Regions from separate parts of the Paenibacillus sp. FSL H3-0286 genome, predicted to be linked through region 2. Evidence: riboswitches for the same ligand, from Rfam matches in the RefSeq annotation. Region 2 holds a riboswitch; each other region holds the start of a gene.
The links. Region 2 has a riboswitch for cyclic di-GMP ahead of MHB37_RS10310 (DUF6612 family protein). Riboswitches for the same ligand answer to the same signal wherever they lie in the genome.

Region 1: linked by a shared signal. The riboswitch ahead of MHB37_RS03205 (transglutaminase family protein) and the one ahead of MHB37_RS10310 (DUF6612 family protein) in region 2 are both predicted to bind cyclic di-GMP.
Region 3: linked by a shared signal. The riboswitch ahead of MHB37_RS30755 (NPCBM/NEW2 domain-containing protein) and the one ahead of MHB37_RS10310 (DUF6612 family protein) in region 2 are both predicted to bind cyclic di-GMP.

Annotation. Positions count from the first base shown of each region.
Region 1 covers NZ_CP150285.1:731,762-739,063, reverse strand. The annotation lists rRNA gene MHB37_RS03215 (23S ribosomal RNA) at 1-1,680, opposite strand, end outside; rRNA gene MHB37_RS03210 (16S ribosomal RNA) at 1,943-3,500, opposite strand; gene MHB37_RS03205 (transglutaminase family protein) at 3,868-4,677, opposite strand; cyclic di-GMP riboswitch class I at 4,691-4,771, opposite strand; cyclic di-GMP riboswitch class I at 4,846-4,928, opposite strand; gene MHB37_RS03200 (class D sortase) at 5,042-5,707, opposite strand; gene MHB37_RS03195 (GtrA family protein) at 5,810-6,217, opposite strand; gene MHB37_RS03190 (glycosyltransferase family 2 protein) at 6,204-7,184, opposite strand; gene MHB37_RS03185 (phospholipid carrier-dependent glycosyltransferase) at 7,282-7,302, opposite strand, start outside.
Region 2 covers NZ_CP150285.1:2,399,812-2,407,113, forward strand. The annotation lists gene MHB37_RS10295 (Cof-type HAD-IIB family hydrolase) at 1-323, shown strand, start outside; gene MHB37_RS10300 (DUF4179 domain-containing protein) at 476-2,089, opposite strand; gene MHB37_RS10305 (RNA polymerase sigma factor) at 2,073-2,591, opposite strand; cyclic di-GMP riboswitch class I at 2,795-2,886, shown strand; gene MHB37_RS10310 (DUF6612 family protein) at 3,004-3,852, shown strand; gene MHB37_RS10315 (NADH-dependent flavin oxidoreductase) at 4,025-5,128, shown strand; gene MHB37_RS10320 (CapA family protein) at 5,207-6,223, opposite strand; gene MHB37_RS10325 (FprA family A-type flavoprotein) at 6,493-7,302, shown strand, end outside.
Region 3 covers NZ_CP150285.1:6,902,746-6,910,047, forward strand. The annotation lists gene MHB37_RS30755 (NPCBM/NEW2 domain-containing protein) at 1-3,315, opposite strand, end outside; cyclic di-GMP riboswitch class I at 3,574-3,660, opposite strand; gene MHB37_RS30760 (hypothetical protein) at 3,818-4,384, opposite strand; gene MHB37_RS30765 (EAL domain-containing protein) at 4,501-5,349, opposite strand; gene MHB37_RS30770 (Crp/Fnr family transcriptional regulator) at 5,540-5,953, opposite strand; gene MHB37_RS30775 (sensor domain-containing diguanylate cyclase) at 6,146-7,135, opposite strand; gene MHB37_RS30780 (alpha/beta fold hydrolase) at 7,174-7,302, opposite strand, start outside.

The DNA.
Region 1 (7,302 bases), 1.7 Mb from region 2:
CTTCTCGCCTACCTGTGTCGGTTTGCGGTACGGGCACCTTCTCCTGGCTAGAGGCTTTTCTTGGCAGTGTGAGATCATGACCTTCGCTACTACAATTTTCGCTCCCCATCACAGCCCAGCCTTAACGATGTGCGGATTTGCCTACACATCAGCCTCACTGCTTAGACGGACATCCATCAGTCCGCGTCACTACCCTCCTGCGTCACCCCATCGCTCATAGCGGATTACGGTGGTACAGTAATTTCAAACTGTTGTCCTTCGACTACGCCTTTCGGCCTCGCCTTAGGTCCCGACTTACCCTGAGCGGACGAGCCTTCCTCAGGAAACCTTGGGCTTTCGGCGGATCAGATTCTCACTGATCTTTTCGTTACTCATACCGGCATTCTCACTTGTGTAGTGTCCAGCGCTCTTTTCAGTACACCTTCAACCCCTACACAACGCTCCCCTACCCCAGATACATACGTATCTAGCCATAGCTTCGGTGGTGTGTTTAGCCCCGTTACATTTTCGGCGCAGAGTCACTCGACCAGTGAGCTATTACGCACTCTTTCAATGGTGGCTGCTTCTAAGCCAACATCCTGGTTGTCTGTGCAACTCCACATCCTTTCCCACTTAACACACACTTGGGGACCTTAGCTGATGGTCTGGGCTGTTTCCCTTTTGACAATGGATCTTAGCACTCACTGTCTGACTCCCGGCAATAAGTATATGGCATTCGGAGTTTGACTGAGCTTGGTAATCCTTGCGGACCCCGCACCCAATCAGTGCTCTACCTCCACTACTCTTATACCGAGGCTAGCCCTAAAGCTATTTCGGGGAGAACCAGCTATCTCCGAGTTCGATTGGAATTTCTCCGCTACCCCCACCTCATCCCCGCACTTTTCAACGTACGTGGGTTCGGGCCTCCAGTGCGTGTTACCGCACCTTCACCCTGGACAGGGGTAGATCACACGGTTTCGGGTCTACGTCCACATACTAATTCGCCCTATTCAGACTCGCTTTCGCTGCGGCTCCACCTTCTCGGCTTAACCTTGCATGTTAAACGTAACTCGCCGGTTCATTCTACAAAAGGCACGCCATCACCCATTAATAGGGCTCTGACTTTTTGTAAGCACACGGTTTCAGGTTCTATTTCACTCCCCTTCCGGGGTGCTTTTCACCTTTCCCTCACGGTACTGTTTCACTATCGGTCGCCAGGTAGTATTTAGCCTTAGCAGATGGTCCTGCTGGATTCATACGGGGTTTCACGTGCCCCGCACTACTCGGGATCCGTCTCGGAGAGAATACAGTTTAGGTTACAGGGCTTTTACCTCTATCGCGGGCCTTTCCAGACCTCTTCACCTACCATATTCCTTTGTAACTCCATGTGAGACGTCCCACAACCCCTAAGAGCAAGCTCTTAGGTTTAGGCTGTTCCGCGTTCGCTCGCCGCTACTGACGGAATCACTATTGTTTTCTCTTCCTCAGGGTACTTAGATGTTTCAGTTCCCCTGGTCTGCCTCTACATTTCCTATGTATTCAGAAATGAGTAACTGCGAATTACCACAGCTGGGTTTCCCCATTCGGACACCCCCGGATCAAAGCTTGCTTACAGCTCCCCGAGGCAGTTTCGTTGTTCGCCACGTCCTTCGTCGGCTCCTGGCGCCTAGGCATCCTCCGTGTGCTCTTATTAGCTTAACCTTGATTCTTCCGCAGGAAAATATCATACGATGACATTCTCTTTGGAATCATCTCACTAATAACATTTACTTGTTTGCACAAGTTGCTAAAAGATGTTCTAAAACGCAAATTCGTTTCGGTATCCAGTTTTCAAGGATCAAGTCTTACTTGAGAGCTTAAACTCTCAAAACTGAGCAACGAGTGAGTAACAGGCCTAAACCTGAGTTTTGGAAGCTTAGCTTCCGATTTGAATGTTCTCATTGCAGAGAACGATTCTCCATAGAAAGGAGGTGATCCAGCCGCACCTTCCGATACGGCTACCTTGTTACGACTTCACCCCAATCATCTACCCCACCTTCGGCGGCTGGCTCCCTTGCGGGTTACCCCACCGACTTCGGGTGTTGTAAACTCTCGTGGTGTGACGGGCGGTGTGTACAAGACCCGGGAACGTATTCACCGCGGCATGCTGATCCGCGATTACTAGCAATTCCGACTTCATGCAGGCGAGTTGCAGCCTGCAATCCGAACTGAGACCGGCTTTGATGGGATTGGCTCCACCTCGCGGCTTCGCTTCCCGTTGTACCGGCCATTGTAGTACGTGTGTAGCCCAGGTCATAAGGGGCATGATGATTTGACGTCATCCCCACCTTCCTCCGGTTTGTCACCGGCAGTCACTCTAGAGTGCCCAGCATTACCTGCTGGCAACTAAAGTTAAGGGTTGCGCTCGTTGCGGGACTTAACCCAACATCTCACGACACGAGCTGACGACAACCATGCACCACCTGTCTCCTCTGTCCCGAAGGCCGCTGCTATCTCTAGCAGATTCAGAGGGATGTCAAGACCTGGTAAGGTTCTTCGCGTTGCTTCGAATTAAACCACATACTCCACTGCTTGTGCGGGTCCCCGTCAATTCCTTTGAGTTTCAGTCTTGCGACCGTACTCCCCAGGCGGAGTGCTTACTGTGTTAACTTCGGCACCAAGGGTATCGAAACCCCTAACACCTAGCACTCATCGTTTACGGCGTGGACTACCAGGGTATCTAATCCTGTTTGCTCCCCACGCTTTCGCGCCTCAGCGTCAGTTACAGCCCAGAAAGTCGCCTTCGCCACTGGTGTTCCTCCACATATCTACGCATTTCACCGCTACACGTGGAATTCCACTTTCCTCTTCTGTACTCAAGCCACCCAGTTTCCAGTGCGACCTCAGGTTGAGCCCAAGGTTTAAACACCAGACTTAAATAGCCGCCTGCGCGCGCTTTACGCCCAATAATTCCGGACAACGCTTGCCCCCTACGTATTACCGCGGCTGCTGGCACGTAGTTAGCCGGGGCTTTCTTCTCAGGTACCGTCACTCCGGTAGCAGTTACTCTACCGGACGTTCTTCCCTGGCAACAGAGCTTTACGATCCGAAAACCTTCATCACTCACGCGGCGTTGCTCCGTCAGGCTTTCGCCCATTGCGGAAGATTCCCTACTGCTGCCTCCCGTAGGAGTCTGGGCCGTGTCTCAGTCCCAGTGTGGCCGTTCACCCTCTCAGGTCGGCTACGCATCGTCGCCTTGGTGGGCCGTTACCCCACCAACTAGCTAATGCGCCGCAGGCCCATCCCTCAGTGACAGATTGCTCCGTCTTTCATTCTTCTCTCAGGAGAAAAAAGAAATTATCCGGTATTAGCTACCGTTTCCGGTAGTTATCCCAGTCTGAAGGGCAGGTTGCCTACGTGTTACTCACCCGTCCGCCGCTAAGTCACTTTGAAAGCAAGCTTTCAAAGTGACTCCGCTCGACTTGCATGTATTAGGCACGCCGCCAGCGTTCGTCCTGAGCCAGGATCAAACTCTCCAATTAGTATTGAAAAGAGCGATATGCTCATTTTGAAACATCTGACGAGAAAATTAATTCTCTAATTTTGGATTTCACTTGCGTGATTTCCTACTCACTCGTTGTTCAGTTTTCAAAGATCAAGTTCTCGTTGGCGCCGTTTAATGTCTCAGCAGCAACTCTTATAATATATCATGTTGTTTTCAGAAATGCAAGCTTTATTTTTCGAAGCTTTTTATCAGCCTCGTCTATATCGCCTGTACGCTGTCTAACAACGCTTACCTATAATACCCCAACTATTAATAGAAAAGCAACCCCTAATATAAAAATAAACAACTGGCTTAATAATTAAGCCAGTTGTTTATTTAATAGAGTTATGTTTCTAGGGACGAACTTAATAGTATTTTGCCGCAGTATATTTGCTTGAGGCTTTAATTAAATCGGTTTTCTTATCACTCTTTGCAAGTCCTGCATCCACTGTAGTATCAATGGTAACCCACTTCCCATTAAGCAACACTTCGTTCCATGCATGATATTGCGTAACGTAGCTTGTATTCCCCATTACCAACTTAGCAGGAACATCTACACTCCGCAGCATTGCGGCAAAAAGAGAAGCGTAATCATAGCAAATCCCTTTTTTAGTAGTCAATGTCTTATCGATGCTTGGAATATAATCAGTAGTTACACTATTAGCAAGAGAGTAATCATATTGTACATTCGCAACTACATAGTTATAGATCGCTTTAACTTTCTCTTCGTCTGTTGTTTTGCCTTGTACTAATTGTTTAGCTTTGACAATCGCTTTATCAGAAGAACTCCATTTCACATTCTGTACGGAGCCCAAATATACGGAATTCGAGTCACTCATGGTTACGTCTACTACTTCGGAATATAATGCTTTGTATTTATTGCCGGTTGTGTTCTCCAGAACAGAAACCTTATACGTCCCATTTCCTTGTTGCAAAGGGAAGTCCTCAGCTTGTCCAGAAGCATACAAGTTATATGTATAGCTGCTGTTATCTTTGGTGATCATGAGTTTGATTCTTTTATCTTTCGGAATATCATAGTTAATACCAATAACACCTTGAGCCACTTTGGATGTAATCAACCAGCTGGCATCTGCACTTGCAGCTTGAGCTGTACTTACCGGAACTGAAGTCATTAGGACGAACAACGCCACCAGCATAAAATAAACCTTTTTCACGGATAAAACTCCTTTCGGTAGCTGGCTGCCATCCTTTCGGGAAGGCCCTTTAGCTTTGCGTCCCTACCTTTCGATAGGTTTGCCGTTATCGTATAAGCTCTATCTGTTCTAGCTTTACTAGATATAATTGATAGAATCCATTTGAAACAAACAAAAAAAGCCTCTTCATTCGGTAGCTGGCTGCCATCCTTTCGGGAAAAGGCCCTTTAGCTTTGCGTCCCTACCTTTCGGAAGGTTTGCCGTTATCGTGTTTAGCTTTCATAGTATAATACTATCATATTTATAGTTGTGAACAAGACCTAATTTACTAGATTACCCATTATTTTATAAATATCTCCCGGTATTTGTGTTTTCTTGTCATTCACTATTCTCCTTTTGTTAATTTGGCATGAACAATCAGCCGATGCGTTGGATTCACTAGCGGATCACATGTAATCAGAGTAAGAATCTTATCCTTGTCATTCCCGTCAAGAACGGAGACATCACTCGGATCTACAACAGAAATATCGTATACCTCATAGTTAAACACCTGATCACTAGTCTTTACCGTGATAACATCCCCCACAACAACCTCATTCAATCTGTTAAACAAACGCCCCGTAGTTCTAGCCCGATGCGCCGCGATTGCAGCATTCCCGATCTCTCCAAGGGGTGCCGTTTCTTTCATATGGGCTGCAGCATGTTTCATATTAGCTTTTGTAGCCCCTTCTAATACAGGCAGCTTCAAATCAATCTTATCGATTTCAATTAGTGCGATTACTTTGCCACCGACTTCAATCTCCGGTTCAGGCTTTTCTGTCTCTTGGGGTTGGGGCTGTGCCTGGGCATCCAGAACCGATTCCTCTGCTAACAGCTGAGTAACTTCAGCATACCTGCTCTTTAGATCTGGCTGGGGAGTACTATCGGCAGTGCTTAGTTCAGCCGTTTCTAATAACTTCTCCTGCTGCCTGTCGTTGTACCACTCGTTAGCTGTCGGATATAACATGATAAGTATCCCAGCCAGTATGAGTAGATAGGAGAATTTACGCAATGTTATTCACCTCCGTATATTGTTTCTATGGTTATATACAAATCAAGCAGAAACAGCTACTTGCCTTTAAGCATAGCAACTCCTTCTGCCTGAAATTAATGTTTAAAATACCCATTTACGACTTCCAAAGAAATTGATGATCACCGTGATAAAGGTAACCAGCACCTTGGAGATCAAGACTTGAATACCTAGTTTGTCTGTCAACAGATGCATTAACAACAGTGATATTCCGAGCACTACCAGATTCAGCACGATAAACTTGACCAGCTGTACGCGGTCGAAGCCTTCTTTATTCCCCCGGTTGCGATCACGAAAGGTAACTTTTTTATTCAAAATAAAGCTATTCGCCGTGCCTGCACTATAGGAGATCACCTGCGCCAATGCGTATACCATCCCTAGTGAATTCAACAATGTGAAAATCACAAAATCAATAAGCGTATTGAGCAAACCTACGGCATTAAATTTGAGGAACTGTATGAATGCAGCGCGCAAGTTCTTATCTGACATCATTGTGGTCCTTCCGGCGGTCCAGTTGTTCTTCGTTCTGGTAGCCTTTAGTCTCACTAACAATATATAGCGGTCTATCTTTAGACTCGTCATAAATCCGTCCGATATACTCCCCAATCACACCCAACAGCATCAGAACAATACCGTTAAAGAGCAGATTGACACCTACAATGGAAGCCCAGCCCGGAACCGTCCAGGAGGTGAAAAATATCCTTTGGAACAAGACGAAAAATAAATAGAGAAAGCTAGAAAATGAAAGAAAGAATCCAATATACGTAGCAATCTTAAGCGGCTTATGTGAAAAAGAGGTGATGCCATCTAACGCAAAACGAATCATTTTCTTCAGCGGATATTTGGTTTCTCCGGCAAAACGTTCTTCCCGTTCATATTCCACCATAGTCTGCTTGAAGCCAACCCAGCTCACCAAACCTCTGACATAGCGGTTCTTTTCTTTAAGTCCCCGCAGGACATCACATACCTTACGGTCAATAAGACGGAAATCGCCTGTATCCGTAGGAATATCTACACTTGTCATACTGCTGAGCAGGCGGTAAAAAAGCTTCGCGGTGACCTTTTTGAACATCGTTTCTCCGTGGCGCTTCAGACGTTTCGCATATACAACGTCGTAGCCCTCTTTCCACTTCTCGATCATTTGCAGAATGACCTCCGGAGGATCCTGAAGATCAGCGTCAATAACAACAACCGCTTGACCTTCGGCATAGTCCATGCCAGCTGTAATCGCTACCTGATGTCCGAAATTACGCGAGAAGTCAATCAGCTTGACATGCTCGTCTCGTTCACAGATCTCCCGAATCATCTGGGCGGAACGATCACGACTGCCGTCATTGACAAAGACCAGCTCATAAGTATCGCCGCACTCGTCCATTACTTTTTTCAAACGTTCATAAGTATGGCTAATTACTTGCTCCTCATTGAACATGGGTACAATCACACTATATCTGGCTTTCACCTTTATTCCTCCTACAAGCTTTTTGGAGCGTTACATCCATCTACACTTCATAATAACGCTGCATGCATAAACTTATTTTATAGATTTTTATTAAATCCTAGAAAACCCAAGTTGGGAA
Region 2 (7,302 bases):
TTGACGAAGCTGAACGTGAATGGCGTACTTGGACCCATGAGTACAATATTTTGCGCAGTGGTGAATTTTTCGTTGACTTGATGCATCCGGAAGCCTCCAAGGGCAACGCCTTAAAGAATCTGGCTGTGAAGCTGGGAATTCCGCAAGAGGAAGTTCTTTCGATCGGTAATTATTTTAATGATATTTCTATGCTTACATACGCGGGTATGGGCGTTGCGATGGATAATTCTCCGGTTGAGGTCAAAGCGGCAGCGAATGCTGTCACGGGGTCTAACAACGAGCATGGTGTGCGAGATGCGCTGGTTAAATATTGTTTATCTTAATAATGGAAAGCATAAAGCGGACTTGAGTCCGTTCTATGCTTTTTTTGTTGTGAAGGAAATAAAAGAGAAACATAAACAGAAATGATTTTATCCATAAATAACCCGCCCTTAGGATTAACTAGAAAGGGCGGGACATAGATTAACTTCCTGCATTAAAGTTTAATTTCCTCGTTCCGGCTAGGATCGCTATATTTATAGATTCCAGGGTTCAGTTCGATTTTTTCGTCGAAAGGGATATCTTTGTAGCTATCAATATTAGTTCCTGTAGATATCATGCCCTTAGGTGTAATTTCAGGCACCACTTCTTTGCCATTAATCCGTAACGTAGTTTGGTTAACGCTTTTGAAGCCAGAAGATTTGGATGTTGATTCGACAATCAAATTTTCGCCCTCAGTATAGTAAGTGAATTCAATTTTTAACCCATCGACATCAAGTGAAGTGAACTGCTTTTCTTCTTTAGGTTTGTTTATAGTGATCCAATTCTTAGTAGTATCACGTTTCTCAATGACAGCATCCTTTAATATAAGTTTCATTGGAACATCGGACCAGTCGTTATACCATTCCGGAGATTCGAATTGAAATAAATGCTGGTAGCTTTCGGAATGATCTCCTTTCAAATTCCAACCCCCAGTGATTGTTTGATCACCTATAACCAACTGAGCGGTATTATAGTGGACAATTCCTTTTTTAAGCGAATCATTTTCATCTATTAGAATTTGGATATCCAAAGGGGTAACCACTAGCTGATCTAAGGTTATGCCGGTCTTTTCTTGAAATTCAGGACTGTTATACAGTTTCTTAGTGTAAATCGCCTCACTTGCTTTTTGTCCATCTGCTTTAAAATCGAACTTCCACGTACCTGAAAATCGTTTCGCTTCTTCAATGTAACTAAAATGAAGACTAGCTTCCTTCCAATCTGATTCAGTTATATTGAAAACCTGTTCAATAAATAAATCCGATCCTTCGTTAGGCATGATGGTTGGAATTGCTTCATTCTTTTGACCACCAGTACTAACTACCAAATGTGGATTACCCCGTCCTAAGTCAGATGGTGATGCAGCGACTTTGTAACGGATAATGGTTTGATTGGAAACATATCGAACGGATTCGATTTGAATGCTTGGATATTGCTTAACTCCAGTATTGATAGTATCCCCTGCTTGATGATTAGATTGTAAGGGAATATTCCGATCACTGTAAAAAATGAGATTCCGTGCTTCAAACCTGTAGTCCTTTTTATCATCCTTTAATGTATCAGGTGTCTCATATACTCCAATGAGTTTCTGGCTTTCAGGATCGTATTCTAAATAACCGTATACCTTTGCCTTGGCACCGGATTCACTAGTCATGATGTTTTCCTCTGTAGCAAATCCAGTATATTTGGATAGATCAGATTTAGTATCAAGTGATAACAGCATTTTCATTTTTTCTCCATCAGTTACAACACCGTTCAAATTCATTGTTACTCCTGAACTGGAAGTTTGAAGATTATACTGTTGACCGATGCCGTTATTTAATGCATTGCTCACACTTCGACCACCAATTTTATCCCAATTAATCGTCATACTAGCGAATACAGGAATGGCTACAAGTAAGAGGCAAGAGAAGACAATACTGATAGGAATAACCTTTTTATTAGACCTAGGAGTATTCTGGGAGGCATGCAGATTTCTTTGACGTGTATAAGCTTCTTGTTCTATGGCAGTCCACATCAAATCATAATCCGGTCGGGGAATATGTTTATCTTTTTCAATAAAGAGACTCATTACTATTCAGCTCCTTTAGTTGGGTTCCACCCATTCTATTTAGTATTTTAAGTCCCTTGTTCAGTCTGGATTTTACAGTTCCTTCGGGTATGCTCATAACTTTAGAGATCTCGGGTACAGTCAATTCGTTTATAAAACGAAGGACTACTACCATTCTGATTTTGTCAGGAAGCTGACTGTATAACCCTTGTAATTCTTTTTTAGTTTCCTGTCGATCCAAACGTTTTTCTACAGGGTTTGATTCCTCAAACCTGGATAGTAAATAATTACGTACTTCTTTCATCCACCCCGTCTTACGCCTTTTGATCACACTGTTGCACTCATTCGAAGCAATTCGTAAAATCCAAGCTTTCAAGTTTCTTACCTTCGACTTATCCGCTAAGATAACTTTTACAAATACCTCTTGGGAAATATCCTCCGCATCTGCCTGATTTTTCATTAAGTAGTAACAAAAATAATATACTTGTTCTTTATAGAGCTCGAAAATTTCCCGGTCACTCATTTTGCTGCACCCCCTGTCTTTACTGTTCTCATTAATAAGACTTATAAGCGTATGTAATCGTTCATTTTTCATTTTGATTGTAGTATTTCTTCTGAGTATCATAGCGAATTCGAATGGAAGATAAGTCGTTTACAGGTAATTATAACCATGATAAAATTAGCGGTGGGACATGCGTCCGTAATCTATTAAAACTAATTGAATGTCCGCGTTAAAGGTAAAATCATCGAAAGATGATGACACAAAGCCATGGGTCTAAAACCTTTCGACAGAAGGAAATGATCGCCAGGCCGCCATAGGGATGTCTTATGAAGCATAAAGGATAGCTCTAAGAATATGTAGTCTATTTTGAGCTCTTTTATTATTTCGACCTATACGGCGTTACATTATCGCAAGGGGCCGAAAGGGGAAGTACATGAACAGTTTTTTCAAAACAATAGGTACTAGTTTGGCAGTAGGTGCTTTATTGCTGTCCGGAACGATCGGATGGATGTCTAATCCAGGAGTAGTGTCAGCAGCTACCTCAACAGTAGTAACCGCGGATCAGATGATCAGCAAAGTAACGGCAGCCTCCAAAGCAATAAAGAATTTCCATCTGGATGTGACCAAAAAACAGGATATTCAAAGCGGCGGGGTGCGTATCAGCAACACCAACACTCTGAAGCTGGATATCAACCGTCTGCCGAATTTTGCCGCAGCAGGCACTGTCGCTAGTAGTCTTTTAGAAACATCGTACAGTCTATATGCCAATGACAAGGAGTTTTACTATCTTGTAGACGGAAGTGAACTGATCGATGAATCTGAAGATGAAGGTTACGACGATGACGGGGAGCCAATCGATCCTGATGCACAATATTGGCTTGGACTGGAGAAAACGGAATGGGATGCCTTTTACTCTAAAGGCCAATACGATCCTGTTTCCATGCTTGATTCGGTCAAAAGTTATAAAAAATCCATGAAAGTCAGCACTGCTGGCGCACAAACAGTCTTACAATTCACGGTAACCGATCCGACAGCAGCTAAGGGGATAATCAAACTCTATGATCAGGAGAACCTCTGGGATGGAGAGACAGTTCAACCCAAAAGCGTAACGTGGAAATTATTCGTCAATACTAAGACCTGGCAAACGGAAAAGCTGACAGTCGATCTGAGTTATGTGCTGGTAAGTGATGGAGCTAAAGATACATACACCACGAAAATCGAAGCTAAATATTCCAAAAATAATAAAGGTGCAGCCATTGTAAAACCGGCCGAACTAGAATAATAAGGACGATTCATAACGAGCGAAAAGCGCTGTTCAGCGGAACAGCGCTTTTTGTTGTATCCAACAGCAGTTCTTTATTAGTTGACAAGAATAAATCATTGCTGTAATTTATATGTATGCGCATGTATATAATAATTTCTCTAAATATAATTTAATGAAAGTTGGGAAAAAGATGATAGCACTAGACACAGCATTAACTTTTCGCAGAGGGCTGACATTAAAAAACCGAGTGGTTATGGCTCCAATGACCACGCGAATGAGCTTTTATGACGGTGTAGTAACACAAGATGAATTGAAATACTATTCGCTAAGAACGGGCGAAGTAGGTGCGGTCATCACTGCGGCAGCAAATGTACAAGAGGGTGGAAAAGGATGGGAAGGTGAACTTAGTGTTTCCTCCGATGAATTTATTCCTAGCCTCAGCCGATTAGCATCTACTATTAAACGAAATGGAACAAAGGCTATTTTACAGCTATTCCATGCAGGAAGAATGACAGATTCAAAAATATTGCGTGGCGTACAACCCGTTTCCTCCAGCGCCATTGCTGCCGAACGCCCGAATGCAGAAATTCCAAGAGCATTAACAGAAGATGAAATTTTCGGTGTAATTGAGGATTTTAAAAAAGCGACTCAACGTGCTATTCAAGCTGGATTTGACGGGGTAGAAATTCATGGAGCAAACACATATTTAATCCAACAATTCTTCTCTCCACACTCCAACCGTCGTGAAGATCAATGGGGAGGAAGCTTAGAGAAAAGATTTAATTTCATTAACCAATTAGTGGATGCAGTTATTGCTGTCGTTGACAATTCAAAGGTTAAGGATTTTATTGTCGGTTATCGTTTTTCTCCAGAAGAATATGAAGAGCCTGGAATTAAAATCACCGATACCTTTTATCTTATTGATAAATTAGCTGATAAAAAGCTGGATTATCTGCATATTTCATTAGGGGATTTTAAGAAAGTATCTGCATCAGAAGATTTTAAAGAAAAATCAATCCTGCAATATGTGCATGAGAAAATCAATGGCCGTGTACCTTTAATTGGGGTAGGAGATATCCGTACCAAACAGGACGCAGAGGACACGTCGACAAATGCTGAATTAGTAGCAGTAGGACGATCTCTTATCATTGATCCTCATTGGACAAGTAAAGTGCTGGAGGGTAAAGAAGATATCATCAGAAGAGTACTTGCTGATCAAGATAGAGAAGAACTTGTAGTAGAGAATGGTATTCTAGAATTCCTTAAATTAATGATGCCTGATCGTTTACGCTAAACCCAAACACAGTTTTGAGGTCTAAATCTATAACGTTCCGCGGTAAATTCCGCGGAACGTTATTTTTCTGTAACGACTCTATTCCCTCTTTAAGATTGTTGTCGTATGTTTCAACATTCGATTCATGAGATTTCGCCGTTCTGTTTTTATGTCGGTGTCGCTTCTCTTTAATGCGTCGCGGATGGGGATGATCTCTGTAATTTTCCTGCCGCTTTTTATTCTTCGATCTACACAAGTCGGGATGTAACCTACGTTAGTTATACTCGTGTGTCCTTTTTCATCCTTCTTTATTTTAAGCGTAAGAATGATACCGCTTTGTGTATAAGGAATATTCATTAGTTTAGTCGAAACAAAATTCCCCAATGAGTAAATAACGAATTGTTTTTTTCCACGAAGCGCTAACGGTTGAAGAACATGTGGGTGAGACCCCAGTATGATGTCGGCGCCATTTTTAAAGAAGAGATTGACCAGCTCTTTTTGCCTCTTGTTTGGAGTGTAACGATATTCGCTTCCGAAATGCAGATAAAGCAAGACTAGATCGACTTTCTTTTTTAAATCTCGAATCTCCCGAATGATCTTGGGCGTAGATATCCGGTTAACCAGCCATGGCTTACTCACTGGTACAGGAATTCGGTTGGTTCCTGCTGTGTAGGAGAGGATGCCAATCGTAATTCCTTTGACGTTTTTAATAAGCGTTCTTTTGGATTCTTCTAATGATTTAGCTGTTCCCGTGTGGTCGATTCCATTACGGTCCAGAACTCGTAACGTCCGAACCAGACCCGGGGCACCATAATCCATGCAATGATTGTTGGCCGTTACTAATACGTCGAATCCGGCTTCCTTAAGTGCAGGGGCCAGTTCGTCTGGACATTTGAATATCGGACCGCCTGATCGGGGACTTTTCCGGCATTCGGGGCCACTTCCAGCAAAGGTGGTTTCGAGATTGCCAATCGTCAAATCAGCCTGTTTCAGATAAGGAGCTACTTTTGCAAACAGGGGGCTGAACGAATAGGTTCCGTCAGGCTGTTTAGCATCCGAAATAATATAACGTTTGACCATTAGATCTCCCACAGCAGCTATTTGTATTTCAGTCATGGATATCCACCTTTTTATTATTTTCATTAGGATATGGCATAAAGTTGTTATGGGTTATTCTTTCTTTAAGGCGAAGTGCAAACATTTGTGTGGCTTTTTATTTAAAATGTGACTCAACGCATAATCACTTTATTTAGATCGTCTAAATTTAAGGTATTCATTTTTTTCAAACTTTTATAATTTGATTCAAATCCTCTTTTTTGTTTGGCAGCCATAATAAAATAAGGTTGTTGATAAACATTATCAATCAAACATTGGAGGTTAAAGAAATGAGTACACAATTCAAAAAAATCGCCGAGGATACTTACTGGATAGGCAAAATCGATAACCGCCAGGTTCCATTTCACCGCCTGATTCTGGCAAAAGGAACTACCTATAATTCTTATTTATTAAAAACAGGTAAGCCAACTGTCATTGATACCGTAGATATGGAATTCGGACGTGAATATGCCGAGTGTCTGGGTGAAATGATTGATCTTCTAGATATCCATTACATTGTAATTAATCATACAGAGCCTGATCACTCTGGTGGACTGGCAGCTCTCGCTGCCAAGGCTGCAAATGCCACGATCGTATGCACCGAGATTGCTGTTCCCGAATTGCAGGAAATGTACAAGCTTCATAGCCGGAACTTCCTGGTGGTTAAAGACGGAGATAAGCTGGATATTGGCGGGAAAACGCTGCTGTTTAAAGAAACACCGTATCTCCATACCGCAGAAACGATGATCACCTATTGTATCGAAGATCAAATCTTATTTCCTTGTGATATTTTCAGCACGCATGTTGCGGTGGAGAATCTATTCAGCGATGAAGCCGGGTTTGATATTACGGAAGATTTCGAGGGCTATTACGCAGCAATTATTCATCCTCACAGAAGATATGTAAGAACCCTGTTAGAGGCTGTTAAGGATCTTGAGATCCGGATGATCGCTCCTTCCCATGGGTTTGTGATCCGGAAGGACATACGTAAATATATCGGGATGTACGCCACATTGAGCCGTGAAACGACGCAAGGAAAAAAGGCAACCATCGTATATACCACCATCAAAAACAGTACCAAGAAGATGGCCAAAATCATA
Region 3 (7,302 bases), 2.6 Mb from region 2:
TACAACGACTGGCTTGGCATTGAGATCGGAAATATAGGCGTAGTCGCTCGTTACCGTAACCTGTGTGGTTTTCGTTTCCGTAACCCCTTCGCTTTTCACTTCATATACAATTTCGTAGTTGCCTTTTTGCGTTACATCAACGTTATTGGCTTTCAGAGAGACATCTGCAGTAATATCGTTTCCTAGATAGTTAGCCGCTTTTACATAGCTCATCGGATCAAAGGTTTGATTAAGCTTTAAAGTGAGCTGATCTTCAACAGACAAGGCTGGCTTAAAGGCTTTAACCTGTACGGGCTTCAGTGGGTTCAGCTTTTTATCATAACCGACGATCTTGTACGTATAGTTGATACTCGCATCTACATTCTGATCCACAAATTGCTCAGTTCCTGTAAAACCAACTAACACATCATTTCTATACACTTCATATCCTAAAAAGTCTTGCTTAAGCTCTTTATCTATACTGAAACTTAACGTGTTCGTTCTAGCCGTGGTGTTAGGTGTGATATTAACCTTAATGGCCAGATTTTTATCCGCTATTCCAGTTCCCTCATAATTAATCACCGAGTTATTTAAATACCATAACTTTTGCGGTGCCGGATACTTGGCTACTTTCGCTTTTGTCTCAGGATTCACAGTGAAGCCATGTCTGGCAAAATAGCTGCTTAAATCTAATCCCAGTACTTCGGAGGAGAACTCCACCAAATACTGCTGCTTAGAATTGTCACCGTTGGTAAGGATGACCTTCCGCTCCCGATATAGCTTGGTCAGCTCTGTCCAGTATCCGGGATGTGCCAGCTCCAGCTGCCAATAGGCTCCGAGTTGTGCAAATAAGCCCTGCTGATTCATAACCACTTTGTTTTCTTCGAGGACATATTTATAGATATCTGATTCATACGGTATACGATTATCTATCGAATTCGCCGCGACAGACATAAACATAGACACCATATTATTAGTTACTTCGCCATATTCCCGTTCACCCATAGCCAAGCGATGCCCGATTTCGTGATTCAGTCCCCAGCCCGGATAAGCTTTGTTAAAATCACCTAACATGGTTCCTACTGTTCCAAGTTGGATCCCTGTATGATCTCCCGCTGCATACATCGCACCATAAGGCTGCATCAAGCGAATATTCTCACGAATTAGCTTGGCATCATGAATCTCGCTACTGCCATCCAGGCCATAGAAGGCAAAAATACTCTTCATCCAGGTGTCATACCCAGTTACGGTGTCCAGCGGGTTATTTCCTTGCGTAATATATTTGTTGTACGCCTCCGTCGCCGTTCCTGTGAAAATAACATGATCGCTGGCCAGTTCTACCACATCTATGAGTTTACGATCTTGAACATTTGGATGAGCCGCTTTATCTTCGTCCAGTCTTTGTTTGTATGTGATTAAGAAGGTTTTGAATTGTTCTGGATCCGTGGTCTTGGTCATAAAAGGAATCTTTTCTAAACCTTCGAAGCGGATCAATGGCGCTTTCCCTTGTTCCTCTGCTGTATAGGGATTTACGATATAAACGGTGCCGCCCTTAGTCACTTCATGTGCATAATAACTATTCATAGCAAATTCAGGAACGGTTATAATGTTCTTACCTGGACGCAATTGCACACCTCTAGCCCAAACATTCCAAGCGGCCTCTTGTTGAGAAAAGACTAAAGAAGGTAGCTTATCGTTAGAAGCTGCATCCACATAAACGTTGATCGTATCTCCAGGCATTGCAACGAGACCTGTAGGCTGGTTGTTCGTACCAAAACCAATTCTCAGGTTTTCCTGCGCATGCTTTTTCATATCTCCACGTTGTTCCGCCTCAATGATGGTGCCTTCGGTTTGAACTTCACCATTCACTAGCCTCTTAGCTAAATCCAAAGAATCTTTCAGGATTGGATAGAGCGGATGTACTTTTGCCGCTTCTTCTAATTCGTTGATTGCTTCGACGCTATTATAAGCAGGCACAACCGCACTCATCGTTCCATCTGTGAAAATACCATTTACAGCTTCGCTTACTTTATCTTCTGTATAAAATCTAAATTCAGCCGCAAAAGGTCTGTTGATATTAGCTTTTGTGAACTTAAATTTTAATCTTTTAAACTTCGTCGGTTCGAATTTAAATTCCAGAAAGTCATTGGTACTAATCGCGGTTCCGCTAGATACAAGTTGGAAGGTCTCTCCTTTACTCGTCTCTGATGCATAGATTTCAAAAGCCTCTGGGAATCCTTTGCGGTTATCTCTAGCCAAAAAAGCCACTCTGTCCAGCACTTCCGCTTGCGCTAGTTCAAACACGACTTCATTCGTGAAGCTTGCATCATTGTTTTTGTTCGTTTCCCAATGCGTAGTGGGCTGGTCATCCAGCATATATTCAGGCTTCGTACCTGGGTAGCTTCCACCGTTCACCGTTACTTTTGATACGTTTGCATTCGGCATTCTATAAGCTTGGCTATAGGCATTTTCATAGGCTGTTCCATACCCTTTTAGCTTCGAAACCTTGGCTGCCGTTGCCTCTACCTGATGGTTCTTCAAAAGGATCTTTGCATTCTCTATCTCTTCTTTAAACTGCGCATACAGTGGATGTGCCTGCACTTCATTCTCTAAAGCTGTTAATTTCTCTGTCGTATTAAAGGCAGCACTAACTTGGCTCAAGGTATCATCTGTAAATAATTTTTTCATTTTAGCAGAGACACTATCCTCTTTATAAAAAGAAAACTCAGCCGCACTCGCCCAATCTTGGTTCGCTTTTTTGAAGACAAATTTAAGTCTCTTAAAAGCCGTAGGTGCGAACTGAATCTCCACTACATCACCGGTTGAGCCTGTATATTCTCCAGAAGACACGAGCGTAAAATCACCCGCATCGGTAGTGGAGCCGTAGATATCAAATTCTTGAGCAAAACCTTTACCTTTCGCACCGGATTGCCTAGCCGCGTATACCATTCTATTTAATTCAGTGGACTCATTGAAAACAAACACAACCTCATTCGTAAACGTTGAACTATTCGGTTTGCCAGTCTCCCAATGCGTGCTCATATCCCCATCCATAGCCTTAGCTATAGGCGAGCCTGAGTAGTTGCCACCGTTATTTGTGATGGATTTAATATTTGCTGGATTCATTCTAAAAACCTCATTATAGGCATTTAGAGCATCCTTGCCGTACAGCTCAAACGGAATAACCGAGGCGTTGCTTAATAAGTTAACCTTACTTTGCGCCACTGTTTTTGTTACATTTACCTTGCTTGCCTCACTTGCTAAAGCATAACCTGCCTCACTCGAAAAACTGGCCAACATGGCCGCCGATGTAGCGATCGCAATCATTTTCTTCATCTCTTCTTACCCCCAGATGTCATATGAATCTCTCCAGTGCCCAAAAATGGGCACAAAAAAAACTACCCCAAAAGAGTAGCTTGATTGCGTATAAAGTCGCCTAAAAATTAAGACTTAATTTTTATTAAACCTTAACAAGCATAAACGCCTTCGGCGTCCTTATAAGGACGGTAAGCGTTTAAGCGAGAAATATAAGATATTAAGTATAGTTTTATAACTTATACTTTCTTATATTTTAACAAAAAGCGTTACGCACTCTTTGGCAGCTGGCTGACAATAGTTATGATAACCTTAGTCCCTATAGCTTTGCGTCCCTACATTTCCATAGGTTTGCCTATGAAGTTTCGAATACATTCAAAGAGTAACATAAGCCTAGATCTGATCGCATGATTAATTGGTATGAAATGAGTATAGGTAATTGCAATTAGTTTTTCTTATGTGATAGATATTATTTATCGACTATCCCGGAAGAGAAGGACATCCTTTAGGACTGTAGGTCTACTTAACTCTCCGATCCAAACAAACCCCGGAACCAATTCCACACATCGCCCGTGACGGGAATTAATCCGAAACCATGTTCGCCAACTACGATTACACCATATGCCCATTGTCCGATAGCTATGGCACCCCCAGCGATCCTGCCTATCGCTATCGCACCAAACGCCGTATCCCCTATGGCGATGGCCCCCAACGCTTTTTCCGCGATTGCGATCGCTCCTACAGCCACGCCTGCAATCGCAATCGCTCCCACTGCGAAGCCAAGCCAGCTAAGTGCTATTGCTCCGATCGCTAACCACATTCCCAGTGATATTGCTCCTAAGGATAATACGCCCACGCTTATCGCACCTATGGAAATCAAGCCAACAGCTACATCTCCAATAGCGATTAATCCAACGGCTGTCTTCACACGGGGTTTACCTCCACGGCCATACGCTTGACCTGAGTATCGCCCTAGATTACTGCGAATACTGATGACCGGAAATGAGGGAGAAGGCCATTGATAATCAATCTCTCGTCCATCAAAGCCCCTAGAATCCGCCCAGCGCGTTACAAATTGATGCCATTTCATATCTATCCCGTCCCCCTTTTCAAATTACCTAAATTATACAACCCCGGGGGTTGGCTGTACTCAGACTCTGACCTGAAATTCATCTCATCCTCTGGACGGATATATACTCATTAGGATTACTGTTTGGGAATAGGATCAGGCTTTCCAAATAAATAGCCCTGAAACAACTGATAACCACTCTGCTTAAGCCATTCAAAGTCCTCTCTAAACTCCACACCTTCTGCTAAAGGAACGGATTGGATTTCTAAAGCTTTTTCTAAAAATTGCTTTGCTATTTTCTGTTTGTTCAGATCGCTGGACACACCCTGAACATATTTCATATCCAGCTTCATGTAATGGGGTTTAAGCTCCAATAACATCTCGATCGTGCTGAAGCCCTCACCAACATCATCTAAAGCGTATTCAAATCCCCGATCCTTGTAATATGTCAAAATAGCTTTCAAATGAGCGAGATCATCCACTTTCTCCGTCTCAACAACTTCAAAGACAAAAAGAGAAGGATCGACGCCTAATTGATTGGCCAGTTCAACGGTTGATCTTAAGCAGAACTCTGGAGCGTAGATCGACGTTGGGATAAAATTAATAAACGTTTTTTTATTTAAGGGTGCAGCATATTTTACAGCCGTCATTCTACATAACCGGTCTAAAGCATATAAACGCCCACGATTCCGTGCCGCCGCAAAAATCTCATTAGGATAGATAAGAGATCCGTCTTCTTTTTTAAATCTGGATAGGAGCTCGTATGCAAAAATCTCTTCCCTTACGTTCACAATCGGTTGGAAGTAGCAAGTAACAAGACCCTTAGTGATAACCTCATCAATCCACTCCATATCAAGTACAGTGGGTAATTCGGATAGAGGTCTCCATGTTTGGTCATCTATACGGAATTCAACCTGCTCCGACTCCATATGGTCATTACAGAAATCCAGAAAATCCCGCACCCCAGCCTCCTTAATTGTAATCACATTTTCTTCCACCTTATGTATCGTATTACTTCTACTCAAGTGATGAATAACCTCAGGTAAAACCCTAAGATTAAGCTCACCATGAGCCTTGATTTGAAAATTCAGCTCTCTTACTACACAATGATTACAAGCCACATTCATAACCCCTTTAATAATCGATTCTCTGAAAAAGATCCCGGAACGGCTCTTCTCAATCGAAATCCGTATACTCCAGTAAATACGCCGGGTCTAACACGGTGATCTGCTGATGTTGAATCTCAATAATCTTTTGTTCTTGCAGATCTTTTAGCACAAGGGTAGCCGTCTCCCTTAACGTTCCGATCATATCACGCGCTCTCGCATCATGAAATTTCATTTCATATAATAACCGATTCGATAAAAATAAACGCTCCATTTGCAGCAGCATCAATTGATCCTTAATCAACGGGTAATCGGCAACCATCTGCTTAAAAGGCTCATGTTTAATCTCAAATAATACAGTATCATTCATAGCCACCGCAGACAGCACTCTTATATTGGAGGGATGGATCACTTCCAGATCGCCATAATCCCCGAATAGATAATGTAGGCATGATCCACATTCCATAGTTTTGTATGCCAACATACTGATAATAAATCATCATCCTGTTATATTCTATCGTAACGTTGTCACATAGGCTTGATGCCAATACGATTTACATAAGAGATCCATTCAAGAAATTCCGAATTCCCTTTTACAGCTTGAAGGGAACAGACATTTTAGAGCAATTATAGCAAAGAGGATGTATCGTTTATAAATAACAAAAAAAGCCTCCAATTAAAGAAGCTTTTCACTCAAATCCATAATATGCGTAACGCGATTTCTCCCCTGTTCTTTAGAAACGTAAAGCGCTTGATCAGCTTTTTCCAGAAGAGTGATGTCTGTATCGGTTGCTTCAAAGGTAGCTATGCCAATGCTTACCGTAATGCTGCCAATCTCCCAAGTGGAGCTGGCTATGAATTGTCGTAGACTCTCAGCTATAGCCGTGGCATCCGATGAATCTGTATTAGGCAGCAGAAGGATAAACTCCTCACCACCATACCTAGCTACGATATCTTCTTTACGAGATTGGGACTTCAGGATACTCGCCAATTTCTCCAGGACATAATCACCCATCTGATGACCGTAGGTGTCATTCACATTTTTAAAGTGATCAATATCTAGAATACATAACGAAAAAGGCGCCTGATCACGGTGATACGCTGCAATCTGTTCTTCCAGCTTTTCTTGCAGGAACCTTCTATTCTTTAATCCAGTAAGCTTGTCTGTAGTAGATAGCTCTACTAAAACGGCATTCATCTCCAGTAATTCAGCTTGCTTTTGCTCGATTTCCAGGTGGATTTGTTTGAGCTTTGCCAGCGCCTGATCTTTTTCCCAATACGCCTCTTCTATTTGCTTCTTCGCAGATCGTAACTCTAGCTCATAATCAATACGTTTGCCCATCTGTACGAGAATACAATCAATGACCTCTACACCTTCACATTCAAGGCGTCTACCATTTAACAAGTAAGGCACGGCTTGCCCCTTGCTGTCCTTCAAATTGATAAATAGCTCTTCTACATGTCCATTCAGATTGATAAAAGGATAGAAGTATGAATGAAAAATAAGCTTGTTGGCCGTAGACATGATAGATTCAAAATGTTTATTTACCAAATCAACCTGCTGATATCCCATCCCATCCAAAAAGGTTTGATTCACATCGAGGATCATTCCTTCATGGGTAATGGAAACATATCCGCATGGCGCATATTTTAACCGGTCATCCATTGTCTAAATATCCTTTCAACACCATAATCTTCTCCATCTCACCCAAGGTACTCATTAATCAAAGTAATGGTCTCCTGGGGATGGCTAATATGTGGATAATGGCCCTTGGCCTCCATTAACCGGAGCGTACTATTATTCATATGTCTATGTAAATATTCTCCTACTTC